Regions from separate parts of the Loigolactobacillus backii genome, predicted to be linked through region 2. Evidence: a T-box and tRNA genes for the amino acid it is inferred to sense, from the RefSeq annotation. Region 2 holds a T-box; the other holds one or more tRNA genes.

Region 1 (16,250 bases), 1.2 Mb from region 2:
TTAACTTCAACGATGCCCTCGCTGGCCTTCTTACCAATGGTAATTCTTACTGGCAAGCCAATTAAATCCGCATCAGCAAACTTAACCCCGGCCCGTTCTTTTCGGTCATCTAGTAAAACACTGTAATTGGCAGCCTCTAACAACTGTTCGGCCTCCTTGGCCAAAGCCATTTGTTCATCGTTTTTTGCGTTAACTGGAACAACGTGAATATCAAATGGTGCAATCGTCCGTGGCCAAACTAAACCTCGATCATCAGCTCGCTGCTCTGCAACCGCCGTGAGTAATCGACTCACGCCAATCCCGTAGGAGCCCATGATAATTGGTTTACTTCGACCATTCTCATCAAGAAAATTAGCGTTCATGGCTTCAGTATAACGCGTACCCAGCTTAAAGACATGCCCAATTTCAATTCCTTTGGTAAACTTTAAAACGCCTGCACCATCAGGAGACATTTCACCTTCAGTAACAAAACGTAAATCAGCAAATGCCTCTGGTGTAAAATCACGAGTTAAATTGGCATTACGGTAATGTTGCCCCTCTTCATTGGCACCAACAACAACATTCACAAGATTTTCAACACTATTGTCAGCCAATAAACGAACTTCTGGTGGCAACCCAACTGGACCCAAAGAGCCAAAGTTGGAACCCAAAACTCGGACTGCATCGGCATCACTCGCTAATTCCAAGGAAGCAGCGCCAAGATAGTTTTTTAATTTAATGGGATTAATTTCGTAATTACCTTGAACCAAAACCATAACCGGCCCACCATCGGCCATAAATAGCATACTCTTTACCGCCTGTTTAGTGTCTAACTTCAGAAGTTCAGCTACTTCATCAATTGTTTTAGCACCAGGTGTTGCAATTTTTTCTAAAGCCTGTAAATCCTCATGGGACTTTTTACCCAAATTTAAACTTGTGGCCATATCCAAATTAGCGGCGTACTCACTTGCATCAGAATAAACGATCGTGTCTTCCCCAATATCAGCCATTGCCGAAAACTCTAAAGAATCCTTACCACCCATCGCACCTGCATCACCAATGATCGAACGGAATTTTAAACCACAGCGTTCAAAAATAGTCTTGTAGGCCTTCGCCATATTGCGAAAAACGACATCTAAATCGGCCAAATTAGCCGTAAATGAGTAAGCGTCCTTCATAATAAACTCACGGCCCCGTAAAAGGCCGGAACGTGGGCGCTTTTCATCACGATATTTTGGTTGAATTTGGTATAAAACTTGAGGCAATTTTTTATAAGAATTTAAATTATCCCGAACAAGGTCGGTAAAAGTCTCCTCGTGCGTTGGTCCCAAAATAAAATCACGATCATGCCGGTCCTTAAATTTAAATAATTCAGGGCCATAAGTATCATATCGGCCAGATTCGCGCCATAATTCTGCCGGAATCACTTCTGGCATTAGCATTTCAACGGCATCGATTTTGTCCATTTCTTCTTCAATAATCCGGTTGATTTTTTGAATGACCTTATAAGCCAAAGGTAAATAACTGTAAATACCAGCCGAAACCTGCCGAATATAACCCGCCCGCAACATCATCTGGTGGCTTTTAGATTCTGCATCGTTTGGAGTTTCTTTTAAGGTTGGAATGAACATTTTCGATTGTTTCATAAAGTCGTCTCCTTTTTAATCACAAACATATAGCTATTTGGAACAATCACTAATCAGCAAACACTCAACGGATGAAAAAGCGTTGAACATCATTCCACGTCACTAAGATCATTAATAGTAGCATTAACCCAAAACCAATCAATGATATAATTCCTTCTTTTTCTGGATCAATCGGTTTACCTCTAACGGCTTCAACCAGATTTAATAGAATTTTACCACCATCTAGCGCCGGAATTGGTAATAAATTCATGACCCCAACACTAATTGATAAATAAGCCATTAAATTAATAATCGTTGGCAAGCCACTTTGTGCGGCTTGAGAAGTCATCGCGTACATGGCCACAGGTCCACCAAAATTATTCAAATTAAAGCCATGAACAAACATACCACCAATAACCTTAAAGGTCTGGGAAACAATAAACCAAGGCTGTGTAAACCCATAGGCAATCTTAGCGCTGAAGCTCGTGTCAAGTGCCACTGCAACACCAAGCACACCAACCTTTTTACCATTCGTTTTTTGTGCCCTTGGCGTTGCGGTGATTTTTTCAGAAGTCCCTTTGTGCCGGACCGTCAGCGTTATTTTTTTATTCGGATAACGATTAACCTGCTGGGCGACATCCTGAAAGGTCGGCGTTTTAACACCATTAACAGCAGTGATATGATCGCCTGCCTTTAATCCTACCGATTGCGCAGGTGAATTATCTTGGATCGTTCCTAATTCATTGGATGTTTTAGCAACACCACCCATTAAAAACGCCACCAAAATAAAACCAATAATTCCTAAAATCAAATTATTTAAAATCCCGGCAAAATTAGTTAGCAGGCGTTTCGGGATTGAGGCCGATTGAAATTGCACATCACGTGGTGCAATTTGAACTTCAGTCCCACTTTTTTCAATAATTGTCGCATCGTGATCGACATCGTAGCGGCGTAATTCGGCCTCATCACCATTTTCATAACCTTCAATAAATAAATCATCCTGCAAATCGCTCTTAGCAATTTCAAACGGAATTCCTTCATTTAAAGTGACCTTTTGACTAACGTTGATCCGGCTTACTTTCTGTTGTTCATTTAACGTCAAGAGAACCGAAGTACCAGGCTGTAATTCGTCGTCTTCATCATCCGCAATCCCAGCCATTCGAACGTAACCACCAATTGGTAGTAGGCGTAAAGTATAGGTTGTTTCGTTGCGTCGCGAAGCCCAGAGTTTTGGTCCCATTCCAATCGAAAATTCCCGAACTAAAATACCGGAACGTTTCGCAAAATAAAAATGGCCAAATTCATGGACAATAACAATTGCACCAAAGATTAGAATGAATACAATAAGTGTTTCCACACAGTTTCCTCCTCAATAAATTGAAAACTGATACCTAGGATTTAGACTAATAGAAATAGGTGCAAGATGGGTAAAACAAATAACAAACTATCAAAACGGTCAAGAATACCGCCATGTCCCGGTAAGATTTTACCTGAATCCTTAACACCATAATAACGTTTATAAGCCGATTCAACCAAATCGCCCAATTGGCCAACAATTGAAAAGACTAACGTCAGCAACAACATAACTGGCCAAGCGTAAACCTGAATTTGCGGTACAAAATAGGTAAAGACGCCGCCAACAATTAGGGCACAAATAGTACCACCAATTGATCCTTCCCAAGTTTTATTTGGACTAATGAGTGGCGCCAATTTATGCTTTCCCAGCTTACGTCCAATTTGGTAAGCACCAATATCCGTTGACCAAATAACAAACATAATATAAAAAAGCATCAGGACACTCGTCTCACGCGTCACAATAAAATAATAAAAACCGGTGCCAATATATAAGGCCGCCAATGTTGTGACCCCGACATCATCAAAATTTAAACGATTTTTAGAAAATACCATGTTAACGAGAAGTAACATAACAAACAGATAAATAAAGTACAACCGGTTAATATTCGCCGGTAGCCAACTATCAGGAACCATAACCGCAAGCAACGTTAATGCTCCCAGCAATGCCTCCACCGAAACAATAATCTTTTTTCGCATAATAAAAATTTCTGATAGGCCAACTAGTCCGAGGACCACCGCCATGATATCAAAAATGGGACCACCAATAATTACGATGGGAATAAAAATAATCAACGCAACCACTGCTGTAATCACACGCTGGCGCATATACCTAACACTTCTTTCTATTTTTTTAATCCGCCAAATCGGCGGTCACGGCTTTGGTAAGTTGCAATGGCAGCGTCAAAGGCCGCCGCATCAAAATCGGGCCAAAGCTTTTCTGTAAACACTAGCTCGCTATAGGCAATTTGCCACAGAAGAAAATTGGAAATTCGTTCTTCACCACTAGTACGAATTAATAAATCTGGATCTGCATACTGGCCAAGTGAAGCCGTCATCAATGCCTGGTCAACAGTTTCTTCATTGATATCGGCAGGTAATAACTGCCCACTAACCGCCTGGGCCGCAATTTTTTGAACAGCCGTTACGATCTCAGAACGGCCGCCATAATTAAGTGCAAAATTAAGGATCATACCGGTATTAGCCTTGGTATCGGCAATCGCATCAGCGGCTGCCTTTTGTGTCTTCTTTGGCAAACGATCCGTGTACCCCATTACATTGACTTGAACATTTTCGGCAACCAATTCCGGTACAAAGGTATCAAAAAAATCTACCGGTAATTGCATTAAATAACTTACTTCGTCTTCAGGGCGCTTCCAATTTTCTGTCGAAAACGCGTAAAGTGTCAACACTTTAACACCAAGCTGACTTGCATGCTTTGTAATCAGCTTAACCGTTTCCATCCCTTCCTTATGACCAAAAAGTCGTGGTCGGTGTTTCTTTTGCGCCCAACGTCCGTTTCCGTCCATAATGATGGCAACATGTGCTGGTATCCGCTGCGGATCAAGTTGTGACCCTAATTCTGATGTTTTATTTTTTCGAAATGAAAACACACGGATCCCTCCAGTCGAAATTTAAAAGCCAAACCTTATTGTAACAAAAAACCTGCTGACTGACTATCATCTGCTAACAGAAAAAAAGAGGAAAACGCCCAACGACGAATTCCCCGAAATAAATTAATCACTTATGATTTCTTTTTCCTTGTCAGCAGCAATCTGATCAACTCGTTTAGTTGATTCATTAGTTAGCTTCTGCGCCTGATCCTCTAAACCATGTAAGTCATCTTCAGTTAACTCATTAGCCTTTTCACGTTTGCGTAAGTCTTCCATTGCATCACGACGGGCATTACGGACAACAATTTTTGAATTTTCGGCCTGCTTTTTAACATCCTTGGCCAATTCTGCACGGCGCTCCTGGGTAAGTTGTGGAATAACTAACCGAATGGCCGTTCCATCATTAGCTGGTGAAATGCCCAAATCAGAAACTAAAATAGCATGTTCAATATCCTTTAAACTTGATTTATCGTATGGTGTTACCATTAATACTCGGGCCTCTGGAATTGTAATCGTGGCAACTTGGTTAAGTGGTGTTGGAACACCATAATAGTCAACCATAACTCGACTTAAAATACCTGCATTAGCACGACCAGCCCGAATTGTTCCAAGCTCACGCTGTAGTGCCTCTTCTGCGTTCTTCATCTTTTTTTGTGCTTCTACTAAAGCTGGATCACTTGCCATTATTCTTTCCCCCTAATTGTTGTTCCAATTTGTTCACCCTCAACTACCCGCTTAATATTACCGGTCTCGTTAAGGTTAAAAACAACCAGCGGAATGTCATTATCCATTGAAAGTGAACTTGCCGTTGTATCCATTACTTGCAGTCCTTTATCGATAATATCTAAATGCGTCAATTCTTCGTACTTAACCGCATTTTTATCCTTATTTGGATCAGCAGAATAAACACCGTCAACATTATTCTTGGCCATCAAAATGACATCCGCATCAATTTCAGCGGCCCGTAAAGCAGCCGTAGTGTCCGTTGAAAAATATGGATTACCCGTGCCCGCAGCAAAAATAACAACGCGGTCTTTTTCTAAATGACGAATTGCCTTCCGGCGAATATAGGGTTCAGCAATTTGACGCATTTCAATTGAGGTCTGAACACGTGTTGGAACACCTTGTTGTTCCAAATTATCTTGTAACGCTAAGGCATTCATGACAGTTGCGAGCATTCCCATGTAATCGGCCTGAGCACGTTCCATCCCCATTTCAGCACCAGTTTGGCCACGCCAAATATTACCGCCGCCAACAACGATCGCAATTTGGACACCAAGTTTATAAACTTCTTTAAGCTCTTTTGCCACATCCTGAATAACTGGTGGATTAATGCCAAAACCTTTTTCACCGGCTAACGCTTCGCCACTAATTTTTAAAACGATACGCTTATACTTAATATCTGCCATCTTATGACTAACCTCCGTAATGTTTTCTTCTTCATTTTAGCATACCTGACTAACTAGCGAGTATGTTATCCAAAAAAAAGGAGCGCAGGATTCTGCGTTCCCTTACTTAAAATGAATTAACGATTCATTTCGCTTTGTACTTCGGCAGCAAAGTCTTTTTCTTCTTTTTCGATACCTTCGCCAACTTCATAACGAACAAAATGCTTAACTTTACCGTTTTTAGAATCAACGTAGTGAGCGACTGTTTGATCAGAATCCTTAACAAATTCTTGATCGTCTAAACTAATTTCGGCCAAGAATTTATTTAAGCGACCTTCAACAATCTTTTCAACAATTTTTTCTGGCTTGCCTTCTGTTTTTGCCTCTTCAGTAAGGTCAGCCTTTTCTTTAGCCATAATATCAGCTGGTACTTGTTCACGAGAAACATATTGTGGATTGATAGCCGCAACGTGCATGGCAACATCCTTAGCAGTTTCGTCATCAGCACCTTCAACAACTGTTAAAGCGGCAATTCGACCGCCCATGTGCCGGTAAGAACCGAAATGGCCATTATCAGTTTTTTCAAGAACAGAAAAACGGCGGAAACTAATTTTTTCGCCAATTGTTGCTGTTGCGTTGATAACAGCAGCAGCAACCGTTGTGCCATCAGCTAACTTAGTTGCTTCAGCAGCCTTCTGATCAGCAGGTTTATTTACTGCCATTGCATCAGCGATATCTTGAACTAATTTCTGGAAATCTTTATTGTTCGCAACAAAGTCCGTTTCGGAATTAACTTCAACGATTGCCGCAACATTGCCTTTGATTGAAACGTCAGCCAACCCTTCAGCAGCCACTCGACCACTCTTCTTTTCGGCAGTTTTAACACCTTTTTCACGCAATGCTTCCATTGCCTTATTCATGTCACCATCTGATGCTACTAAAGCCTTCTTAGCAGCCATCATGCCAGCGCCAGATTTTTCACGTAATTCCTTTACTTGTGCTGCAGTAATTTTAGTCGCCATAATACGACCTCCTTATTTAATTTAAAAAGAGACTGCCTTAGATATAAGGCTTGCATTACTGTGCCTACCTTTAAGACAGCCTCAAAAAAATGTTTAGTTTAAATTTACTGAGTTTCTAAAAAGCGTTCCGATTCTGAACAATAACCTCGCTTAGTAAATAATTCACTAATCGCTGCTAAATACAGACAATCATCGTTTAAACCTGTTTGTTATCGCATACTTAACAAAATTATAAAGTTCAAAACACGCCTAGTTATTACGATTTTTGCCTTCAACTGCTTTTTGTAAATCAGCTAAGCTTTCGTTACTTGGTGTTTCTGAATCAGCAACGGCGCTATCTTCCTTCTGATCTTCGGCAGCAAAAGTCTTTTCGCTAACTTCTTGTTCTTCACCTTGACGGCCTTCAACAATTGCGTCAGCCATCTTAGAAGTGATTAAACGAACGGCACGGATTGCATCATCGTTTGATGGTACAATAACGTCGATATCGTCTGGATCACTATTAGTATCAACCATTGCAACGATTGGAATGTTCAATTTATGAGCTTCTTGAACGGCAATCTTTTCTTTGCGTGGGTCAACAATGAATAAAACATCTGGAATCCGTGGCATATCTTCAATCCCACCTAAGAACTTTTCAAGCTTCTCACGTTGTTTGTTTAATTGAGAAACTTCTTTCTTAGGTAACTTGTCAAAAGTACCATCTTCACCCATTTGTTTGATTTCTTTTAAATGAGCAATTCGTTTTTGAATTGTCTGCCAGTTAGTTAAAGTGCCACCTAACCAACGATGGTTAACGTAATATTGGCCCGCACGAGTTGCTTCTTCTTGAATAGAATCCTGTGCTTGCTTTTTAGTTCCAACAAAAAGAATAACGCCACCGTCAGCGGCTGTGTTCTTCATGAAGTCATAGGCATTGTCAACTAACTTAACAGTCTTTTGTAAGTCAATAATGTAGATGCCATTCCGTTCTGTAAAAATGTATGGTTTCATTTTTGGATTCCATCGACGTGTTTGGTGACCAAAATGAACCCCAGCTTCAAGCAATTGTTTCATTGTAATTACTGCCATGATAAATTCCTCCTTGGTTTTTCCTCCCCGGCGATCAAGTAATAAGTGAACTTCGTAAAAAGCACCACGCTTATTATCACGCAAGGTGTGAATTGATGTTATTTAACACCGGTTAATATCATACCCCAAAACAAACCAGTCCGCAACTATTTTTATTATCCCTGATTATTTGCTGGTCAGCCAACAAAAAAAGCTCATGCGGATAATTATCCGTATGAGCTTTATTCGGTAGCGCAAGTTTAGAACTTAACTTCGTTCTTGCTTTCGCCCTTTTCAACCATTTCTGTTGCTGAATCTAAGGCAACGTCAACCATGTTCTTAACGGCAGTTTCAGTATAGAAAGCAACGTGCGGTGTAACTAAGATATCACGTTGTGCCAATAAGTCACGTAAAGTTGCGTCTGGTACTTCTTTGCCAGTAAAGTCGTTGTTGAAGATGCCAACTTCGTTTTCGTAAACGTCAAGTACGGCACCGGCAACCTTACCTGATTTATAACCGGCAAGTAAGTCCTCAGCATCCAACAAGTCGCCACGGGCGGTATTAATGATATAAACGCCGTCCTTCATTTTAGCAATGGAGTCTTTGTTAATCATATGATAATTTTCTTTTGTAGCTGGAGCATGTAACGTAATGACATCGGATTGAGCCAGTAGTTCATCCATTGTGTCAACGTACATACCAGTTGCTTCAAGGGCTGGATTATGGTAAACATCATAGCCGATGACTTTAGCACCAAAACCTTTATAGATGTTGATTCCGGCCTGGCCAATACGTCCAGTACCAACAACACCAACGGTCATTGTGTGCAATTCTTTAGCAATATCTGGTTCCCAACGGAAATCACCTTTTGCGGTTTTTTCGTTGAATTCTGGTGTCCGACGAAGTAATTGCATTAAACCTGTAATTGCAAGTTCAGCAATAGCACTTGGTGAGTAACTAGGTACATTGGTTACTCGAACGCCGTTAGCCTTAGCAACATCTGTAGGAATGTTATCAACACCGACGTTACGGATTGATAGGTCTTTAATACCAAATTCCTTCATTGCTGGAAAGATTTCTTCATCATAAGGCAATTGTTGGTAAGCGACAATGGCATCATAGCCCTTAGCCTGCTTAACCGTATTTTTGTCTAACAACTCAGAAACAAGTTTTACTTCTGCATTATGTTCTTTTGACCAAGCATTGGCATAGCCTTCTTCGTCCTTACGAACACCATAAACGATATATTTCATAATAATAGTAATTCTCCCTTCTCTAACATTAACATTATAAGCACCAGTTTAATTTTGGTAAAGGGCCAATTCAATTTTTTTCAAAAGATAGCACCTTTAAACAGCAAAAAAAGAAGTTTTTTTGATCGCAGTTGGTGTTTAAAAGCGTATTCTGCCTTCAAAGCGGCCGATTTAGTTAAGAATTCCTGTTGATAAAGTAATTTTACTGGTCGGCGCTTTTTTAGACGTGTATATTTTGCTCCCTTACCAGAATTATGCGTCGCTACTCGCTTGGTAACATCCGTTGAAAAGCCACCATAAAGGGTGTTATCTGCACAAAGTAAAACGTAAAAATAAAACTTAGTCACCCGTTACCGTCTCCCCGTATAACAATTTGTGAACTTCGGGTGAGTAATTTCCATCCTTAGCGTAAACGACTAGCGGTGGTAAGAAGCGCTGCCCACCGAACTTACCATCTTTAATGAATTCAACTAACACCATATTAGCTTCCCGTTGAGCTAAAGGATGGACCAAACGAATTCGTTTAGCAATTAATCGGTGCTGCTGGGCCTTGGTCACTAACTCGACAAATCGATCGGGCCGGTAGACAAAATAGGCCTTACCGTTCATTTTAAGTAAACCACTGGTGATCGTTAAGATGCTGTCCAAGTTAGTTTTTAATTCATGCCGGGCAATCGCCAGGTAAGGATTAGGGTTCTTTTTACTAGTTGGTAAATGAGAAAAGTACGGCGGATTACAAGTGACGACATCGACACTATCTTTAGGGATCACTTCAAAAGTTGTCGCTAAATCCCGCTCAAAAACGTTAATCTGCCGTTCTAGATGATTTAAAATAACTGAGCGGCGAGCCATGTCGGCAAGTCGTGGTTGTAATTCAATTGCACTAATTGATCCTGCCGTTTTCTGCGTTAAAAAAAGACCGACTGCACCATTGCCGGCACATAAGTCAACGATTTGACTATGCTGGTGCAAAACCGCAAAATCGGCTAATAGGACTGCATCCAATGAAAATGAAAAAACGTCTGGGCTTTGGATGATTTTAATATTCTGACTATAAAGTTGATCAATTCGTTCTCCTGGTTCAAGCATATCGATTCCTCCACCTATTAATGTCAAAATTATACGGCAATTATTTAAGTGAAACAAACAAAAGTGACATTCACAACCAAAGAAAATCTGGTATAATGATGTCTGAATTAATTCCGGAAGGGAATGCTGTTATGTTTTACTCATTTGCACGCGTAGTAGTGCGTATTCTAGTTTTCTTAATTAACGGCAATGCACATTACGAAAATAAAGAACAATTACCTAAAGGTGCTTATATCTTAGTTGGGCCCCACCGTACCTGGTTTGATCCCATTTATTTTGCCTTGGCCGCTAGTCCAATGAAATTTTCATTTATGGCTAAAGAAGAACTATTTAAAAATCCAATTATTCGTTTCATTTTGGTTCACGCAAATGCTTTTCCAGTTAACCGGGCACATCCAGGTCCGTCAGCAATTAAGCGCCCCGTTAAGATCTTACGTCAGGGAAAATTATCTTTAATTATGTTTCCTTCAGGTACGCGGCACTCTAAAGAGCTCAAGGGTGGTGCACTAATCATTGCTAAAATGAGTGGTGTGCCCCTCGTTCCAACCGTTTATCAAGGCCCCCTTTCGTTCAAACAGTTATTTAGCCGGAAACGGATCACGGTTCGCTTCGGTGAACCGATCTACGTGGGTAGCAAAGCTAAAACGGATAAGGCGGGTATAGCAAAAATCGATGACCAAATGCAAGCCGCTTTTAACCAATTAGATCAAGAAATCAACCCTGATTTCAAATATAACCCAACACAAAAAAAGGACTGACTTATCGTCAGTTCTTTTTTTGATTAATATTAACTGTAATTCAATGATTACAAGGCCGATCAAACTTATTACTCAAAGGTAGCCTAAATTGGCTTTCCCAGACTCTTTTAATTCAATTTATCATTGAGTACTAAAAACAATTTAAGGCGACTCCCTAAATAAATTAACGGTTATTTTGACTTAGCTGCCTTTTTTGATTGAGCTTTCATTGAAGACATCATTTGATTTAGTTTTTTCTCTGATGGTTTTTGACCCATCTGCATCATCATTTGGCGCATCATATCTTCTGAAATTGGTGGATTGTCAGCTAAATAACGTTTCATATACTGACGGGCTCCAAAGAAACCACCAATAACACCGAGTGCCGCCCCAATAACAAAGACCAAAATTAACATTCCCACGTCGTGTTTCTCCCTTCATAATTAAACTCACACATAATTCTACACAACTCACAGCTAAAAGAAAAGACTGCTTTTGGCTTTTTAGTCTTTTCGCCAACCTTTTTCACGTTGGATTCGTTGAACCTTATCTGGTGTGATTTCTTTGCCCTTTTTGTCAAAGAGCTGCGTTGTTTCAATTTGTTGACGTAAATTTTCTCTAAAACTAGCAATGTATTCCTTACGTAATTGCTGTTGCTCTTGCTTTTCATCTGCCGTTAATTCTGATTTCTTCGCCTTTGCGGCCAGCTCGTTAATTCGTTTTAGTCGTTTAGTAATTGCCATTTTAATCGACTCCCTTATTTTGTAGACTATTTTAACAAAAAAATGCGGATAATCAACCATTTAAACGCGAACATTTGTTTGAAAAGCCCATTTTTCTATGCTAAACTAAACATATTAAATAGATTGAGGTGTCAATCATGATAAAAGCCCATGAAACAAAGCAATTAGAGGTGCTCCGTTTCATTCACGAACGAGTTAATGAAAAAGGCTATCCGCCCACCGTTCGCGAAATTGGAGCAGCCGTCTCTCTTTCTTCAACATCTACAGTGCACGGCCACCTAGCTCGTTTAGAAAAAAAAGGCTACTTACAAAAGGATCCAACAAAACCGCGGGCAATTGAGCTCACACCTGATGGTTTAGCGGCATTAGGTATTACACCAGCGAAGATCCCTGTTTTAGGAACTGTAACTGCTGGTGAACCAATCTTAGCCGTTGAAGAAGCAACTGACTTTTTCCCAATTCCGCCTGATATGGATGATGATGACCGCGATTTATTCATGTTGACCATTCGTGGTGAAAGCATGATCGATGCCGGAATTCTTGACGGCGATAACGTCATTGTTCGCAAACAGGCGAACGCGGATAACGGCGAGATTGTTATCGCAATGACGGCAGAAAATGAAGCAACTTGTAAACGATTCTTCAAAGAATCCGACCACATTCGTCTTCAGCCAGAAAATGACACTTTTGCCCCAATCATTTTACAAAATGTTACTATTTTAGGCAAAGTTGTAGGCCTGTACAGAAGTCATATTTAAATCATTTTAAGATTGACAACGAACTTTTTAGTTTGGCGCCAATCTTTTTTATTTACCCAAATCACCTTTAACCTGTTGTTCACCTGATTAAAAATGGTACGAGTCCAACTTCGTAAATCTATTTTATATTAGAGTAACCTTTTTATAGTGGTAAGCACCGGAGTCCAGGGAGTGCCGCTCAAATGGTGCAGCCGTTAGCATCGTGACAAACTCCTTAGCCCGCTTTTCTGTTGTAAAAGCACGCAATATTTCAAAGCTTGATTCGTCAGCCGTATAATCAGCAAAATAAACCACAAAAATCCAGTGATTCACAACTTATTCCCCCTAATTCAATCTCGGTGCAATCCAAACAAAGAAATAGTTTAACAAAAAATTCACAAAAAGTAAACTATCTAACAATTCTGATGGCTGACCCTGCTAGAAATTTATACTTAGCAACTTATTTGAAATCCATTCCGAACACTAATGGCCTTAACTAAATTAAACTCTGAGTAGAATTCTTTTATTTACGGGAGTCTGGGTTCTTACTTGTTTCCCCACGTTACTCTAAAACGTGCGCCAAAATCGACTTTTGTCCTACTCCAGTAAATTCGTTAACAATCTACGCTACTAAGATTTTTTTATTTCTAATAACTGAATTGGGCCACCAACAGTTGCAACCTGAGCGTCACTCTGAGCCTGCTTAACCGTATCACTCAATAAAGTTTGTAGCTTAACGGTTAAACCGCTTGATTCCAAATCAATCAGTTGCTGTTTAGTCGCAGCAGTTAAGGCCATAACTAATTCTGATTGGCCAAAAAAATAAGACTTAGGCAATTGATCAGTACCTAAGGCCAGGGTTTCTAAACGACCATTAATTAGGTGGATCAACCGGAGCCGAGCATCACCTAAACCCGCTAAAATAAAATCATTTTGATCTAATTTATACTGATGTATAAGTTCTCGAAAAGCCTGCACTACTTCATCAAAAGTCACCTTAACTGCCAATTGATGTTCAAACAAAACAATTAGTTCATTCAATCGCGCCCAGTGATGATTAAGCTGCAAACTAAATTTCCCTGCGGTGGCAATAATGCAACCTGGATTGGCCAACCAAAAAAGTTTTTGAGCGTGATCGGTGGTTATCAAACGTCCACGCTTATTAATTGTTGTCAAGCGTGAATCAGAACCAACTATAATTCGTTTTTGTGTTGCCATTACACCAACAATTGTCATCTGCACACCTCAATTCCACGTAGTTTACCACAAAAAATAAGTGCCTTGAGCAATAATAATTTATGCTCAAAACACTTATTACACCATTATAGTTTAATGGTTGGATGGCTAGCTCGCCGCTTAACATTAGTATTAATGTGTGTTCGGTTATAGCCAGCAATCCAGACTGAAAGTAGAAAAATACCGATCAGAATAGCCATTCAAATCACCTCACACTTATTTAATTAGTTAAGCTATCCACTTAATATAACATATCCTGTGAAACATGCAAGAAATAGTTCTTTTTTGGCAATAACATCGCTTCGATTCAAGTATGACACTAGAAAGATATCTTTATTTTGAGAAACATGTTAGAATTGAAGTCATTGAGGTGATAAAATTGATCACTATCCAAACAAATAATGATAAGGAATATAATTTAGATAATATTACTCAGGTCATTGTTTATACGCGCACAAATGGTACCCATTCATACGAGCTAAGCGAATTTTTGGATGTTAAGGATGTAAAACGCTACGTCTTCTTCCACGGTACTGATCTTGTCATGGGATTAAACCTTTCTGACATTAAATCAATCACTGTCGACTAAATCGGCAGTGATTTTTATTATCCAAGAAAGTTTCTTAAAACTGAACTTCCTTATCTTGACTGTTGAATTTTGAAAAGTAAAATTGCTTTTTGCCAATGGACCAGATTTTTGGTATACTTATTGAGTACTTTTCTGGAGAGTTGGCAGAGTGGTAATGCAACGGACTCGAAATCCGCCGAACCGGCTTATACCGGCGCGCAGGTTCAAATCCTGTACTCTCCTTAAATAATCATTGATACAGCAGCATTCCTAAACACATTAGTGTTGGAACGTTGCTATTTTTTTGTCCGGCCTATTTTTCAATCTTTTAAAAAATCCAGACGGACCGAAATCCGATAAACTTAAAATTCAGCTCGGCTATAACGAATCACACTGTAATATTTAATTGAAATAAAGTCGTTAATAATGCCAGCAGCAAGATCGGATTCCGAAATTAACTTTAGTTACGCAATTTGAAAGGCCAAATTTTATGAAAAAACTAAAAAACACTTTAATCATCTTATTAACCTTGCTGCTACTCCTTATAGGTGGTGGCTATCTTTACACGAAAAGTCAGCTTCACCATCCACAAAAAATAGCACTAACCGCGGCAAAACAGGCCACAAAAGAAACGAATAGCTACCTCTATTTCAAGGCGCACCACCCAAAAGAAAATAAACCAACCGTTATTTTTTATCAAGGTGCCTTAGTTGATGCGGCCAGTTACAGCTCATTGGCCCTAAATTTGGCTACTAACGGCTACAATGTTTATTTATTAAAGTCCCCCCTTGATCTGGCTATTTTGGCTCCAAATCAGGCCAAACTAATTGTTCAAAAACAACCTAAACAAACCTATGTTGTTGGTGGCCACTCTTTGGGGGGTGTCGTTGCCAGTCGCTTTGCTGCTAAAGCAACGACTTCAAACCTACGTGGCGTTTTCTTCCTAGCAAGCTACCCAGATAAAAAAGGAAGCCTAGCCCACAAAAAAATCACAAGTCTATCCATCACCGCAAGTCACGATCAGGTTTTAAATTGGAAAAACTACCGGGCCGCCAAGCAATATTTACCCCAAGTAGCGGTCTTTAACCAAATTAAAGGTGGTAATCACGCCGGCTTTGGCAATTACGGTAAACAAAAACACGATGGCAACGCCACAATTTCAAACGCCAAACAACAATCAAAAATTACACAAGTACTCACTGCTTGGTTAAAAACGATTCAGTAATTAAACCTGATGATTGGCGGGTTGGGTCTTGAAACTATTTTACAAAACATTCCCCTAAACTGATTTAACTGGTTGCTGTGACACTACCCAACCAGTTAAATTTTAAAAGTCATAATTCCTTTAATTTTAATTAGAAATACTGCGAACGCACTCAAATTTGGTTATACTAAAAATAGTTCCTCAATAGTTAAGTCCACTAAGGAGTTCGACCGCATGAAAATTTCTCCGTTAAAACTACCAGGTCTATACGACTGTTTAATTGTTTGCCTTTTATTATTAGAAATCATCATTGCTAGTCTAACGACAATTATTTCACCCTTACAACATCTTCTGGGCTTCGCTACTTTTAATGCGGGCCTAACGGAAATGACTAGTAAATTAGTTTGGCTTTGTTGGTTAGGAATTCTGCTACACCTCAATTCCTATTTTCACGCCCTTCAAATCCCAGCAATGATGTTGGCCAATATTTTAGGAATTGCGGCCTTTTTTATGTTATGGTTGCTTCCGTACCATAGCTTGATTCCCTTAATTTTACTCATCATTGTGATTTATTTAACGCTACAAACGGCCCAGCGCAATCAAGCCAAGCAACAAAAAACGAAGCAAACAAAAAAACACTAAAGGAGTTGCGT
Region 2 (16,250 bases):
TCCGTGGCGGTCTTGACGGCATCTTGTGCAGCCGTAGTTGCCTTTTCAGTCACTTGCTTATCTGCTAATGCAGCCTGAGTTGCACTACTAGCAGCATCGACAGCATCTTTATCGTCAGTAATTTTTGCAGTGATTTTATCAATACTTGATTGAATTGCTGCCGGCTCTAAAGCATCAGCGGTCGTTTGTGCCGCGTCAACAGTTGCCTGAGTAGCACTAACTTTAGCATTAGCATCTGTCAAATCACTTTGTGCTACATTATTAGCCTTTGTTGCAGTATCAACGTTGTTCTGAGCAGCAGTAGTTGCCGCTTCGGTCTGTTGTTTATCTGCTAGTGCAGCCTGGGTTGCACTACTGGCAGCATCGACAGCACCTTGATCATCAGTAATTTTTGCCTGTGTATCGGTAATTTTTGCCTGTAGTTTAGCCTGAGTTAAATCAGCAAGTGCCTGCTGATCAGTGTTAACATCAGCTTTTGCAGTATCAACATTTTTTTGTGCCGTTGTTGCAGCGGTATTAGCCGCATCAGCAGCCGTTTGGGTTGTATTAACGTTTGTTTGAGCATCATTTACTGCGGTTTGATCGTTTTCAACTTTGGCTTTTGCTGCACTGATTGCATCATCAGTGGCAGCAGCCTTATTAGCTACGGCCGCAGTATCAGCCTTACTAGCGTCACTAACAGACTGTTCTGCATTAGTTTGAGTTGTTTGCGCAGTATTGGCAGCAGTTTGTGCTGCAGAAACATTGGCCTGAGCGTCCGTAACTGTTGCCTTTGCGTTGGCCTTAGTAGCAGCGGCACTGGTGGCAGTTGTTTGTGTCTTAACAGTAGTTGCCGCTGTACTAGTGGCGGCAGAGCTTGCCGTACTCTTAGTATTACTTACCGTTGAAGCTGCATTACTCGTAGCAGCCGTTCCGGTCGTTGTCGTTGCGGCCTTATCGTCCGTTGTTGGCGTTTTGTCAGTGCTTGTTGTTGTCTGCGTATTTTCTTCGTTACCTACAGAAGCCGAACTTGCAGCATCAACATTTTGCGTATTGATGGCCAAAAAACCTCCGGCCGCCGCAATAGTTCCTGCCGCTAAGATGGTTCTATGTAATTTAGTTTTTGTTGACATAAATATTCCTCCATATCTATTTTCCCAATTTTCTGTAAACAAAACTTGAAGCTTACTGGTAGCCATCTTAACAACAGTCGCTATAATCCATTGTGATAAAAATAACTATATTACTAAATAACAAAGTAATTCTATCATTAAACCGTTTACATTTAAATAGTTATTTGAATTTTTTGTGAATTTTTTTTGAATTAAATCTATTTGGCCTAAATTAAGTCAGTCGTATTAGGGATTGGATCAATTTTATTTTCACTCTTTTAATTGTCTTAATTTTGTTAATCATTTGTTCATCACTATGCATGAAATGAAATACTTAAAAAATAATCTAAAATATTTCTCCATTTTTTTTCATCAGCAAGACGCGTTTAATTCCACTTTAACTGATATTAATTGAGTATTTATAATGCTTTAAATGTACTTACGGACTGACATTATTTTACAGTACTCTTTGTGGGACTGTGTTTTAATTAAAAAGTGAATCAAAAAAAGGAACTGACATATTTGTCAGTTCCTTTTTAACTAGTTGCATGGCAACGTCCTACCCTCGCAGGGGGTGCTCCCCCAACTACTCTCGGCGCTAAGAAGCTTAACTTCTGTGTTCGACATGGGAACAGGTGTATCCTTCCTGCCATTGTCACCACACCACTATCTGAGAACTTTGTGCTCTCAAAACTGGACCTTCTATTTTCTTTGACCTTTGAACACTACGCGGAAACATTGTTTCCGACTTGGTTAAGTCCTCGACCGATTAGTATTGGTCCGCTCCATGCCTCACGGCACTTCCACTTCCAACCTATCTACCTGATCATCTCTCAGGGGTCTTACTTCCATAAAGGAATGGGAAATCTAATCTTGCGGGGGGCTTCACACTTAGATGCTTTCAGCGTTTATCCCGGCCATACATAGCTACCCAGCGCTGCACCTGGCGGCACAACTGGTACACCAGCGGTATGTCCATTCCGGTCCTCTCGTACTAGGAACAGCTCCGCTCAAATTTCCTACGCCCGCGACGGATAGGGACCGAACTGTCTCACGACGTTCTGAACCCAGCTCGCGTACCGCTTTAATGGGCGAACAGCCCAACCCTTGGGACCAACTACAGCCCCAGGATGCGATGAGCCGACATCGAGGTGCCAAACCTCCCCGTCGATGTGGACTCTTGGGGGAGATAAGCCTGTTATCCCCAGGGTAGCTTTTATCCGTTGAGCGATGGCCCTTCCATACGGAACCACCGGATCACTAAGCCCGACTTTCGTCCCTGCTCGACTTGTTAGTCTCGCAGTCAAGCTCCCTTATGCCTTTACACGCTATGAATGATTTCCAACCATTCTGAGGGAACCTTTGGGCGCCTCCGTTACTCTTTAGGAGGCGACCGCCCCAGTCAAACTGCCCACCTGACACTGTCTCCCGCCACGCTAAGTGGCGCGGGTTAGAGTGGTCATACAGCAAGGGTAGTATCCCACCAATGCCTCCACCGAAACTAGCGTTCCGGCTTCAACGGCTCCTACCTATCCTGTACAAGCTGTACAAACACTCAATATCAAGCTACAGTAAAGCTCCATGGGGTCTTTCCGTCCTGTCGCGGGTAACCCGCATCTTCACGGGTAATATAATTTCACCGAGTCTCTCGTCGAGACAGTGCCCAGATCGTTACGCCTTTCGTGCGGGTCGGAACTTACCCGACAAGGAATTTCGCTACCTTAGGACCGTTATAGTTACGGCCGCCGTTTACTGGGGCTTCATTTCTGGGCTTCGCGCCGAAGCGCTAACTCATCCACTTAACCTTCCAGCACCGGGCAGGCGTCAGCCCCTATACGTCATCTTACGATTTAGCAGAGACCTGTGTTTTTGATAAACAGTCGCCTGGGCCTATTCACTGCGGCTGATCGTTAGATCAGCACCCCTTCTTCCGAAGTTACGGGGTTATTTTGCCGAGTTCCTTAACGAGAGTTCTCTCGCTCACCTGAGGATTCTCTCCTCGACTACCTGTGTCGGTTTGCGGTACGGGTAGTTTATTTCTCACTAGAAGCTTTTCTTGGCAGTGTGACATCAGGAACTTCGTTACTTAAATTTCACTCCCCATCACAACTTGTCCGTAAAAGTTCAAGCCTTTAACTCAAACTAAGACTTATTGCTTGGACGCACATTTCCAATCGTGCGTATTCCTTAGCCTCCTGCGTCCCTCCATCGTTCAAACAAAATAAACTAGTACAGGAATCTCAACCTGTTATCCATCGCTTACGCCTCGCGGCCTCAGCTTAGGTCCCGACTAACCCTGGGAGGACGAGCCTTCCCCAGGAAACCTTAGTCATTCGGTGGATCAGATTCTCACTGATCTTTCGCTACTCATACCGGCATTCTCACTTCTAAGCGCTCCAGTCGTCCTTACGATCGACCTTCAACGCCCTTAGAACGCTCTCCTACCACGATCACTAACGTGATCATCCACAGTTTCGGTATTATGTTTAGCCCCGGTACATTTTCGGCGCAGGGTCACTCGACTAGTGAGCTATTACGCACTCTTTAAATGGTGGCTGCTTCTGAGCCAACATCCTAGTTGTCTATGCAACCCCACATCCTTTTCCACTTAACATAAATTTAGGGACCTTAACTGGTGGTCTGGGCTGTTTCCCTTTCGACTACGGATCTTATCACTCATAGTCTGACTCCCGGATAGAACATCAATGGCATTCGGAGTTTATCTGAATTCAGTAACCCAAGACGGGCCCCTAGTCCAAACAGTGGCTCTACCTCCATGATGCTTAACTCCGAGGCTAGCCCTAAAGCTATTTCGGAGAGAACCAGCTATCTCCAAGTTCGTTTGGAATTTCACCGCTACCCACACCTCATCTCAGCATTTTTCAACATACACGAGTTCGGTCCTCCAGTGTGTTTTACCACACCTTCAACCTGGACATGGGTAGGTCACCTGGTTTCGGGTCTACGTCTACTTACTAAAGCGCCCGTTTCAGACTCGCTTTCGCTACGGCTCCAGTTTTTCACTTTAACCTCGCAAGCAAACGTAACTCGCCGGTTCATTCTACAAAAGGCACGCCATCATCCATTAACGGACTCTGACTACTTGTAGGCACACGGTTTCAGGAACTGTTTCACTCCCCTTCCGGGGTTCTTTTCACCTTTCCCTCACGGTACTGGTCCACTATCGGTCACTAGGTAGTATTTAGCCTTGGGAGATGGTCCTCCCAGATTCCGACGGAATTTCACGTGTTCCGCCGTACTCAGGATCCTGAACAGAGGGTTAGCAGTTTGATCTACGGGATTTTCACCCTCTTTGACGCAGCGTTCCAACTGCTTCGACTACCACTAACTTTGGTAACTCTAATGTTCAGTCCTACAACCCCACTGAGCAAGCTCAATGGTTTGGGCTGTTCCCCGTTCGCTCGCCGCTACTTAGGGAATCGATTTTTCTTTCTGTTCCTGCGGGTACTGAGATGTTTCAGTTCCCCACGTTTACCTCTAAGCTGCTATGTATTCACAACTTAGTAACCAGCGACTAAGCTGGCTGGGTTCCCCCATTCGGAAATCTCCGGATCAAAGCTTACGTACAGCTCCCCGAAGCATATCGGTGTTAGTACCGTCCTTCATCGGCTCCTAGTGCCAAGGCATCCACCGTGCGCCCTTGTTAACTTAACCTATTCAATATCTACGGTATTGTGGTTTTGAGTTTTAGCGATTAAAAAAACTTTCTTAAAAAACTCATTTAAAACGCAGTGTTCTCGGTTTTTAAACAAAGAAAATAGAATATCCAGTTTTCAAAGTACAAAGTTTTTGAGAGTAAACCTCTCAAAACTAAACAAAGTTTCAACAAATCGTGTAGGTTTCCGTAATATTTTCCTTAGAAAGGAGGTGATCCAGCCGCAGGTTCTCCTACGGCTACCTTGTTACGACTTCACCCCAATCATCTGTCCCACCTTAGACGGTTAGCCCCTCATAGAGGTTACCCCACCGGCTTCGGGTGTTACAAACTCTCATGGTGTGACGGGCGGTGTGTACAAGGCCCGGGAACGTATTCACCGCGGCGTGCTGATCCGCGATTACTAGCGATTCCGACTTCATGTAGGCGAGTTGCAGCCTACAATCCGAACTGAGATTGGCTTTAAGAGATTAGCTTACCCTCGCGGGTTCGCAACTCGTTGTACCAACCATTGTAGCACGTGTGTAGCCCAGGTCATAAGGGGCATGCTGATTTGACGTCATCCCCACCTTCCTCCGGTTTGTCACCGGCAGTCTCACTAGAGTGCCCAACTTAATGCTGGCAACTAGTCATAAGGGTTGCGCTCGTTGCGGGACTTAACCCAACATCTCACGACACGAGCTGACGACAACCATGCACCACCTGTCACTTTGTCCCCGAAGGGAAAGCTGTATCTCTACAGTGGTCAAAGGATGTCAAGACCTGGTAAGGTTCTTCGCGTAGCTTCGAATTAAACCACATGCTCCACCGCTTGTGCGGGCCCCCGTCAATTCCTTTGAGTTTCAACCTTGCGGTCGTACTCCCCAGGCGGAATGCTTAATGCGTTAGCTGCAGCACTGAAGGGCGGAAACCCTCCAACACTTAGCATTCATCGTTTACGGTATGGACTACCAGGGTATCTAATCCTGTTCGCTCCCCATACTTTCGAGCCTCAGCGTCAGTTACAGACCAGAGAGCCGCCTTCGCCACTGGTGTTCTTCCATATATCTACGCATTTCACCGCTACACATGGAGTTCCACTCTCCTCTTCTGCACTCAAGTTTCCCAGTTTCTAATGCACTTCTTCGGTTAAGCCGAAGGCTTTCACATCAGACTTAAAAAACCGCCTGCGCTCGCTTTACGCCCAATAAATCCGGACAACGCTTGCCACCTACGTATTACCGCGGCTGCTGGCACGTAGTTAGCCGTGGCTTTCTGGTTGGATACCGTCATAGGACTAACAGTTACTCTAGTCCCTGTTCTTCTCCAACAACAGAGTTTTACGATCCGAAAACCTTCTTCACTCACGCGGCGTTGCTCCATCAGACTTTCGTCCATTGTGGAAGATTCCCTACTGCTGCCTCCCGTAGGAGTTTGGGCCGTGTCTCAGTCCCAATGTGGCCGATTACCCTCTCAGGTCGGCTACGTATCATCGCCTTGGTAGGCCGTTATCCCACCAACTAGCTAATACGCCGCGGGTCCATCCAAAAGTGATAGCCGAAACCATCTTTCATTAAGTGACCATGTGGTCACTTAAATTATGCGGTATTAGCATCTGTTTCCAAATGTTATCCCCCACTTTTGGGTAGGTTACCCACGTGTTACTCACCCGTCCGCCACTCACATCAATTAACTTCCACTGCAAGCAGCTTCTGTTAATATCTGTGCGTTCGACTTGCATGTATTAGGCACGCCGCCAGCGTTCGTCCTGAGCCAGGATCAAACTCTCATATAAAATGAAAATTGATTGCTCAATTGATTTTGTTGCTAGCGAGTTATAATTCAAATTGAATTGACTTCGCAAATGTTTGCTTCTTCCAACCGGTCCGAAGAACGGTTAAAAAAAGACCCTACACATTTGATTTGTCGAAACTTTGTTCAGTTTTCAAAGGTCTACTTCGTTGAATCATTGTCAGCAACAACTCAATCAGTATAGCAGATTAAGCGGTTGCTTGTCAAGCAGCAATTTGAATTTTTATTCAATCAATATTCAAGTTTGCTTAACGCGACAACTTTTATAGTTTAGCAAGAATCTAATTTGTTGTCAAGAACTTTTTTATTTGCTGTAGAAAACTCATAAAATTGACAACTCAAATAATATACTATGCTTTTTGATTTCTGTCAAATAAAAAAGGACTTTTTTTAAAAGTTATTTTACGGCTTCTATTAAAACAGTATCTAAAGAAGAGCCATACTGTTCTCCAAATAAATTTAAATGCGCCAATAAATAATAAACTTGATACCAGGCCACTCGCTTCTGATAGTTCTCCGGCAAGGGAAATGCCGTATTATAGGCTGTATAAAAATCAGCTGAGAAGCCACCAAATAATTTTGTCATTGCCAAATCCATTTCACGGTCTCCATAAAATATATCAGGATCGATTAACACAGGTCTTCCATCTTTTAAAAAAGCTACGTTTCCCCGCCAAAGATCACCGTGAAGTAGGCTAGGTGTAATCTTTCTTGTCCGGCTATCCTGATAAATTATTTCTTCGAGATGCTTTACTAACCTTTCCCGTTGTGTACTCCATAATCGTTTTTGCTTTGCCAATCGCACTAACGGTTCCAAACGCTGATTAACGTAAAAATCCGCCCAGTTCGCTTGCCAAGTATTAATTTTGGGCAGCGTTCCTTCAATGAAATTATTTTCCAAACCAAATTGTGGTGCGGTCAAGCGATGAACGCTTGCAACTGCCCGACCAAGTTCCGCATCATTGCCGGTCTTAAAATCTAACCAGGCCAAAATAAGATAACCGGCATTTTCAATAGTCCCGCTGGCAATAACTTTAGGCGTCACAACAACCTTTGCCAAATTTTGTAATCCGTTAATCTCATGCTTAAAAAAGTTTGCATTATTTTCTGGCTGAACTTTTAAAAAATAACGTGAAGTGGATGTACTAATTTTGTACGCTTGATTAATATCACCCCCGTCGACTGGCCTAACTTCTTCAATTCCAGTCAACGGTAACTGTGCTAACCATTCTTGAGTAAGTTTCATCGCTACCTCCTAAGTTTTCTAAGGACCATTTTGCAGATTTGTAATATCCTGTTAACGGCAAATGGCCATTATTAAAAGTCTACTCAAATCATAGCATCTCCTAGGGCAAACAAAAAGAATCAGAAAAACTAAGCATTGGAAAAAATCCTGCCCTAATTTTTCTGACTCTCTTATTAACTGCTACTCCGTAACCTGTTCTTTTTTTCTACTGAGCTTAGGTAATGAACTGGCGCGCAAGGATACCTGACTATCACTTACAATTTGATCATTCGTTTTTTCATCAATCGTTAGCAAACCAGTTACGGTTACTCGACCAGTTAGGATCGTATTTAATGCTGGCTGCGCCTTGTCATAATCCGTCACCACTGGTAATAGCGTCACGTTATCTGGTGTATTCTCCGCCAGATAGGTGTAAAAATCATCTATCAAGTCAATAACCACGGTGTTATCGCCATTTGTAAAGACCATGTTACGTAGCCACCAAATAATTAACTCATTTTCTGACGAGAAGACTTCTAATAAAATTCCAGACTCATTTAAAAGCTGAATTGTTTCTTTATTATCATCATTATATTCTTTGACCAAGACTAAACTACCATTAGTTCGGTAGAAGTTTTCGCTCACAACGCGATTAACATTTTTTTGATCGAGATATTGCGTTGCGGATAATTGACCCTTTAAGTCGAAAACGTCTCGCTTGATCACTTTTCCCTGACTGTAATACAACACGTACCACAAACTATTATCAGCCCGTCGCTTCACCTGCATAACTGGCTGGTCGTCTTCATTCTTAACCGTTTCGGAGTGCGTTGCGTCATCCTTAACGTACTGCCAATCAGCATTCTGGGGAATAATGTCTTCCTTAACGGTACCTGGCTTTTCTGTTTCCTGCAATGACTGATATAGATTCAAAAGTTGACTATTAGCGCTAACTAAACCAGATTTCTTATATTGTTGCCATGTCTTAGTCAAATAATCATTGTATTTAGTCGTCACAACAGTCGGCGTGGCTCCAATTTGGTCAAAACTACGCTTCAGCTGACCCAGCGTATCTGGATAGCGACTAGCTAAATCAGGGGTTAAATCACTGGCCAAGGCAAAATAGTGCCGTTGTTTATCTAATTTAACTGCTTGAATAGATTGCTGCACATTAAAATAGCTGGCCAATTTCTGTTTGGTTTCTTTGAGTTGCTTAGTGTACTGATCATACCGCTTTTGGTTAGCAGTCAAATCACTTTGCAATTTTTCCAATTGTTTAGCCGTTGCATCCCGTTCACGATCACGAGCATCTTGTTTTGCTTTAATCTGGGCCTTCAAGCTCTTGATTTGTTCAGCCAAAACTGATTGCTTATCTTTAATAGCGGCTTCGTCCTTAGGTAGCGTTTCTAGTCGTCCCTTGGCATTACTAATTTTAACGTCAATAACGTCCAATTGGCCCTTAACATCCGCCTTTTTAGCATTCAACGCCTGAACATGACTCTTTTGCCGTTCTGCCAGTTCAATCATCTTGGTCAAATCAGTTTCTTGCTTAATTTTATCCACCATTTCGGCTTCTTCATCCTGGTAACCAGATAATTTTTTATTAGCGGCATCAGTCTGCTGATTATAATCATTTAATGATGTTTGAACATCGCGTTGCTGCTTTTGAATTGTCTCTAATTCTGTTTGTGAATTAGAGAATTGCTTTTGGACATTCGCGTATTGAACAGTTGTTTGATCCTGAACCTTTTTCTTTAGTTCAACTAACTTGGCCTCATCAGCCGTGTGCTGCTTCTTCAAATCTTCAATTTCAGGGACAACTTTGTTAATTTTATTCAGTAGCGTAGTTCGCTCAGTCGTCAGTTGCTGTTTTAACTGATCGCGTACGTCTTTAACCTGATTTTCAAGATCAGCTAGCTTGGCCTCGGTCTCGGAGCGTGTGGCCACAATATCATCTAAACTAGTATTGTTGGCCGCTTTTTGATCTTCTTTTGTTTGGCTCGTAATCTCCATCTCCGTCTCTTTTTTTATCGGCCGAAGTTTGTTACTTTCGGCTAACTGCCTGAATATAATAATAGCGTATGACAGTTTAAAACAACTTATTGACCCAATTTTAATGCATGAACACGGTAACATCAACTTTTGATTTAACCGGTTCACCTAAAAGCACCAATTATTGTTACTTTATAGTCCTTAATGTCCAATCTAAGAGTGTTAAATTAATTTTGCAAGAATGTTCTGAAAGACTTAAAAAATGTCCCGGTTCTACTCCCCCGCAGCAAACTTATTAGCGTACCTAAGCACAATTCAGACGTCGGTTGATTTTAATTCAATCAGCTGCCTTAACGCGGCCAATAATAATAGTCAATTGCCAAATAGAATCCAAGTGTTTTTTAAACACCACCTAGATCAACTGATTTTCCGAAAATCTGCATTTTCATTTTAATTCCGGTTGGTGTTGCCGCTAAGCCGCCTAAGCCAGTTTCACGTAGCGTTTGGGGCATATCCTCCCCAATTTTCTTCATTGCCGCAACAACTTCGTCAGCCGGAATTTTGTTAGTCAAACCAGCCAACGCCATATCAGCAGCAATCAGAGCGTTCCCCGCACCAATCGCATTTCGTTTAACACAGGGTAATTCCACCAAGCCAGCAACAGGATCACAAACTAGGCCCAACAGGTTACTCAGCGCCATCGCCAAGGCCTCAGCTGATTGTTGTGGCGTTCCACCAGCGGCTTCAACTGCGGCGGCCGCTGCCATTGCCGATGCACTACCAACCTCTGCCTGACAGCCACCAGTTGCCCCAGCGATCATCGCGTTATTGGCAATAATTAAGCCGAACGCCCCGGCGGTAAATAAGAACCGAACTAGTTGTTCATGATTGAGATTAAGTCGTTTACGTAACATAAATAAAACCCCAGGTAGCGTGCCTGATGAACCGGCCGTTGGTGTAGCACAAATAACACCCATTGAAGCATTAACTTCATTCGTTGCAATGGCATCTTGAACTGCCTCCAAGACAGTATCACCGGCTAAAGTATGATGCGATTGACGGTATTTCTTCAGCTTGACTGCTTCACCACCGGTCAGGCCCGTTTGTGAATAAACGCCTTCACCGCTGGCACCCTTTTTTACCGCGTCGGCCATCACGGCTAAATTACGCTCCATTGCCGTCCAAACCTCATCCTTAGTGCTATTCGTATTCTGCATTTCTTGTTCAATCATGAGATCAGATAACGTTACGTGCTGCTTAACAGCCGCTGCCACTAATTCTTCAATTGAAGTAAACATTTGCCATCCCCACTTTATAAATAAATCAGCTCTGCTACCGTACTGTTCAGTGCCCTTACTTCATCTTGTTTAAGTCGCTTATTCAGGTCAAATTCAGCTAGTTGGCGCCCAGTGTCTGCTACATAGATATGATGGTAATTAATCCCGGTCAGCACTTCTAATTGTTCAAGTAGTAGCTGGTCAGTTCGGTCATCATCTAAAGCTAGTAAAACGGGCAAAGCACCCTGTGGTTGGATATCAAATTCGCCCACTTTGATTCGCCGAATTTCAATCGTGCCACCACCAATTGAACAACCTGCAATTTCAATTGACTTTTGTGCATTTTTTAATTGAATAACTGCCGTATTCGGGTGCCCAATTGGACTTTTTCCCTTTTCTTCTTTAAAGACTACCTTGATCTGTTGCTGCCGAGCAATCGTAACCGCTTGGGGCACGCGGGCATCAGCAGGAGAAAAGCCTAACACACCACTTACAATGGCGTAGTCTGTCCCGTGTCCCCGGTGCGTTTGTGCAAATGATTCAAAGTAATGCACCACGATTTCTCGAGGTGTACTTTGAAAAACTTTACGGGCCGCCTGGCCAATTGCAACGGCACCGGCAGTATGAGAACTGGATGGTCCAATCATAACCGGCCCAATAATATCAAAGACACTTTTATAATTAGTAGTCACCCGAATAACCTCGCTTTCATCTTGCTATTAGTTTACAGCGAAACACCGCTTTTGTCTGTGACTATGCGATTCTTCTTAGACTATTTTTAGGCAAACGTTAATGTTAGGTTCCAAACTAAATAAGCAGCTAGTCCTCGGTTGTCCCGTACCCTGCATTTTTGGCAAAAAAATGGACCAAGGAGTCAATTCTATCACCAACCAAATAATACAACCTTACAAACGGCTGTCTTACGTGCTTAACTTCAAGAATTAGTTCACTTGGTCCACATTTTTTATTTAATAACGGTCATACCATTCATATATTTAACTAGCACATCTGGTACTTTTACAGAGCCATCTGCTTGTTGATAATTTTCTAAAATTGCCGCAACAGTACGGCCAACAGCGACACCGGAGCCGTTTAGCGTATGAACGTAATCGACGGAACCATCTTCCTTACGGTAACGAATCATTGCGCGCCGGGCCTGGAAATCCAAACAATTCGAGCACGAACTGATTTCACGATAAATGTTTTGTTCCGGCATCCAAACCTCAAGGTCAAAAGTTTTGGCGGATGAAAAGCCGGTATCCCCGGTGGATAGCACAATCACATGATACGCTAGACCTAATTGTTCTAAAACTTCTTGAGCGTTCGCGGTCAGGGAATCTAATTCTTTATAAGAATCTTCTGGTTTACAGAACTTTACCATTTCAACCTTATTGAATTGGTGCATCCGCGTTAAGCCCCGTGTATCGCGACCGGCACTGCCAGCCTCAGAACGGAATGCTGGTGTCAATGCCGTAAAGTAAGTTGGTAAATCCTTTTCGTCTAAAATTTCACCACTATAGTAATTTGTTAATGGTACCTCGGCCGTTGGAATTAGCGTCATCCCCGTTGATTCAACGGTGTAGACATCTTCTGTAAACTTAGGAAATTGGCCGGTACCGAACATTGTTTTTCCAGTAACCAAGTATGGTGGAATAATTTCATGATAGCCTTGTTTCTGCGTATGTAAATCCAGCATAAAGTTGTAAAGGGCCCGCTCCAAACGAGCACCAGCATCTTTATAGTAAACAAACCGCGCACCAGAAACTTTTGCGGCCCGATCAAAATCTAAAATTCCTAAGTTTTCACCAATTTCCCAGTGAGCTTTAGGTTCAAAATCAAATTCAGGAATTGTTCCCCATTTACGTAACTCTTTATCTTCAGCCTCATCTGGCCCAATAGGTAAACTGTCGTCAGGTAAATTAGGTAAGCGAATTGCAATATAACGCCACTGCGCGTAGACTTTCTTTTGCTTTTCATCTGCGGCTTTAATGGCGTTATTTAACGTCTTAACCTGCTTAATTTTAGCCTGTGTTTCTTCAGAACGTTTGTCCTTGGCCTGACTGATTTGCCCCGTTAATTGATTCTTTTGCTTACGTAAATCTTCAGCCTCCGCGATAGCATCCCGGTTCTCCTGATCAAATGCCAAATACTGATCAATTTCTTTCGCCTCAATACCGCGTGTCTTTAACTTGGCCTTCACCATGTCTGGATTTTTTCGAATTATTTTAGGATTAATCATTGTGGAAACTCCTTCCAGAATAGTAAAAAATAGCCGCTACGATTTAACTTCAATTAAAAAATAGCCTACTTCTTAACTACTCAAAAATTATTTTTCTGCAACAAAGCAATTTTGGTCGTCTTACATTAAACTAGGGAGTGTTTGAAAAAGCGGTTAGATTCTGAGGATTAGCCTAAATAGACGAATTACCTTTGAAAAAGGTGATTTGACTGTTGTAGCTAACCGCAGGAATCTGCTTTTTCAAGCACGTTTACACTAAGTTGGTCAGGTAAATACTAGTAACGGTATTTCCCAAATATAAACTAAGTTGTTAGCGCGCAACTATAAAACAAAAAACGTCCCGTAAGTTAACTTTTGCTAACTTACGGGACGTTTACACGCGGTACCACCCATTTTAATGATTAAAAATCATTCACTTAATTGAGTTTAACGGCTCACCGTGGTGACTTTTCGCCACCAAGCTCAGCACTGGATTCACCCAAAGTATTGACTAGCTCACATTAACCGCTAGCTTTCTGAACAATTCTTTGACCTACTAGATGCCTCATTGCAGATATCCCTTTTAATATAACATATAAAGGCCAGTTGTCAACGGACTACGCATTCATATAAGAAACAACATTGTCAATGTAAGCATTAACTGTTGTATCAATTTCATTATCGTAAGCATTCATTAATGTCTGCAATTGTGCAATCACTAGTTGAGATAACTTCAAAGTCAACTTTGATTCTGCATCAATTAGCAACGCTTGATCAAGGTGAATTAGTGCTTGTTTCGCGGTCGCTTTTATCTCTAAATCGGCACGTTTAAAAGTTGCCCGCTGCCCATCCTTGGTCTCAACGGCGTAACGATCACCTACAAGTGGTACAAACTTCAGACCTTGTGCGACCACGGTGCTATATTTTTCTTCATCAACGAATTCCATGTGTTGTGTCCTCCATTAGCATTAACTTAAAATATAAGAACCTGACAAAAACTAATAAACTTTAAAAATAACGTTCTAAAAGTCAGTTTTTGTCTAGCGTTTTTTCATGTAACCTTGATATATTTTAGTCATTTTTAATTGAAACGCAACCGTTTTAAACAAAGAAAATAAACTGTAATCTTTTCGTCATCTAACGACGTGTGCGTTATAAGAAATACCAATGGCTATAGGTTTTTATCCATATCAAAAGTCAGCCGCGATAATCCGACACCTTGCGTAATTAATGTGCTAATCAATACTTGAGTTCGCTTAGTCATGTCCGCAACCAGCGCGTAATTTTGTTGGGTTAAAAATTCCGTCACTTGGCTTGCCGGTTGTTTATCCACCTGAGCATCTGTCCCGGCCATCAACGTGTGTTGCTGTTGTCGTGCATCCTTCAAATAATCCAAATCGGCCTGAATAAAAGCACTGTGATGACTTTCAACTAACATGGATAGCGTCCGGTAAAGCCAGTATGCACTAGTACTGCCATACGTCAGCGTCATTGGCGTTGTGGAATAACTAGGATCAGTATCATTAGCGTTGGCATAAAATGGGACGTACGGACTAAACGCCGGAACACCAAAAGACAACCAATACACGGCAGCACAAGATTCTGGAACGTGATTTCGAATTTGTAATACGTGTGAATTTTGAGTCCGTGATAGCGAAATTGCCCGGTAGCGCACTTTATCAGCGTGACTGCCTTGGCCCAGCGGATCAAATTGCGTTTCATTATAGTGTGAACTCAAAATATATTCTACATCCTCGAGGCTGATTCGGTGGCTTGGATAGCAAATAAATGGCAAGTCCACACTTTCCGGATCCTGTTCAATTTCTGGATTCAAATAACGCTGGGCAAACCAAACACGTGGCGTATTGTAATGGTGGTCTTTTTTAGTGTTCGTTCCAAAAATATGCCGAAAATTCCAACCTAACGAATCGGGATTCAAATGATGTTCAGTTACAAAATTCTGAATACCATCAGCCCAAAGAAAATTCCCGGTATCCTTAAAATCTACTTGCTGAATTGCAACTTGATTAGCGGTAACCGCATAGGCATCATCCGGAATTCGTTGTGCTAACCATAAATGACCAGTCACAATCTCCATGTACCAAACATCATTTTTATCACTAAACAAGACACTGTTACCAGCATTAGACCCATACTGTTTAATTAGCTTTCCTAAATACAAAACGCCATCCCGGGCACTGTCAATGTAAGGCAAGACCAGCGTTTCCAGTGAATCTTCACCCAACCCCCCGTCTACTAGCGGGTCAAAAGCAAGCGTGCGCTCATTACCATAGGTGCTTTCGGTAGCACTCATTGCAACGTTTTTTTCATTAATACCACTTTCATCATTAACGCCTTCTTTTTCGGCTTGGGGGTCAGCATCAGGCGTTGCTTGATACCGATAGCCCTTTTCTGGTAGCGGGGCCGTAAAGCCATTTAACTCCGATTTTAACGTTACCCCCTTGCGACCTTGAACTGCTGGGTGCATATAAAAACGTTTTGGATGGACCGCCAAGTAGCGATCTTCATTACGGGCAATCATTGTTGAACCATCAAGACTTGCCTTTTTACCAACCAAAACAGAAGTACACATTGTTGAAACTTTTGCCATAAAAATAAGCCCTCTTCATTAAAAAGTATTAAATGCATTTTACTACGTTTAGCCTAAAATAACGAGGGAGTGGAACAAAGGTCGTTTCTGGCACACGCTATAGAATAATGTTCGGAAACAATAAGGGGCCAGGACTTTTGTCCCAGCCTCGCTTACTATTTTTGATCATCACTCTAGAATGTGCTTAAAAAACAATCTTCTATTTAACCTGTAATTTTTCAATATCAATAACGCGATCAATCCATCCTTCATAAAAACCAGGTTCATGGGTCACCAGCAAAACGCTGCCTTCAAAATTCTGTAAAGACTGGCTCAATGCATCCTTTGTCTGCTCGTCCAAATGATTCGTCGGTTCATCAAGAATTAAGA

What was found. A T-box is a leader RNA that pairs with one kind of tRNA and senses whether it is charged. The one in region 2 lies ahead of serS (serine--tRNA ligase), so its partner is inferred to be a tRNA-Ser.
Region 1: it encodes a tRNA-Ser, which carries the amino acid that the T-box ahead of serS (serine--tRNA ligase) is inferred to sense. The anticodon was not compared.

What each region holds. Positions count from the first base shown of each region.
Region 1 covers NZ_CP014873.1:1,852,311-1,868,560, reverse strand. The annotation lists gene AYR53_RS08465 (proline--tRNA ligase) at 1-1,625, opposite strand, end outside; gene rseP (RIP metalloprotease RseP) at 1,690-2,961, opposite strand; gene AYR53_RS08455 (phosphatidate cytidylyltransferase) at 3,003-3,785, opposite strand; gene AYR53_RS08450 (isoprenyl transferase) at 3,803-4,570, opposite strand; gene frr (ribosome recycling factor) at 4,694-5,257, opposite strand; gene pyrH (UMP kinase) at 5,254-5,979, opposite strand; gene tsf (translation elongation factor Ts) at 6,096-6,980, opposite strand; gene rpsB (30S ribosomal protein S2) at 7,230-8,051, opposite strand; gene AYR53_RS08425 (D-2-hydroxyacid dehydrogenase) at 8,291-9,283, opposite strand; gene AYR53_RS08420 (GIY-YIG nuclease family protein) at 9,364-9,630, opposite strand; gene AYR53_RS08415 (tRNA1(Val) (adenine(37)-N6)-methyltransferase) at 9,623-10,372, opposite strand; gene AYR53_RS08410 (lysophospholipid acyltransferase family protein) at 10,504-11,130, shown strand; gene AYR53_RS08405 (YneF family protein) at 11,301-11,525, opposite strand; gene AYR53_RS08400 (DUF896 domain-containing protein) at 11,613-11,852, opposite strand; gene lexA (transcriptional repressor LexA) at 11,990-12,610, shown strand; gene AYR53_RS08390 (hypothetical protein) at 12,734-12,922, opposite strand; gene AYR53_RS08385 (Ntn hydrolase family protein) at 13,220-13,825, opposite strand; gene AYR53_RS08380 (hypothetical protein) at 14,205-14,414, shown strand; tRNA gene AYR53_RS08375 (tRNA-Ser) at 14,549-14,636, shown strand; gene AYR53_RS08370 (alpha/beta hydrolase) at 14,884-15,618, shown strand; gene AYR53_RS08365 (hypothetical protein) at 15,832-16,239, shown strand.
Region 2 covers NZ_CP014873.1:383,881-400,130, forward strand. The annotation lists gene AYR53_RS01575 (LPXTG cell wall anchor domain-containing protein) at 1-1,112, opposite strand, end outside; rRNA gene rrf (5S ribosomal RNA) at 1,638-1,754, opposite strand; rRNA gene AYR53_RS01585 (23S ribosomal RNA) at 1,841-4,766, opposite strand; rRNA gene AYR53_RS01590 (16S ribosomal RNA) at 4,973-6,541, opposite strand; gene AYR53_RS01595 (fructosamine kinase family protein) at 6,956-7,804, opposite strand; gene AYR53_RS01600 (coiled-coil domain-containing protein) at 7,985-9,796, opposite strand; gene sdaAA (L-serine ammonia-lyase, iron-sulfur-dependent, subunit alpha) at 10,177-11,073, opposite strand; gene AYR53_RS01610 (serine dehydratase beta chain) at 11,088-11,744, opposite strand; gene serS (serine--tRNA ligase) at 12,017-13,291, opposite strand; T-box leader at 13,654-13,848, opposite strand; gene AYR53_RS01620 (hypothetical protein) at 13,888-14,217, opposite strand; gene AYR53_RS01625 (C69 family dipeptidase) at 14,442-15,881, opposite strand; gene AYR53_RS01630 (ABC-F family ATP-binding cassette domain-containing protein) at 16,081-16,250, opposite strand, start outside.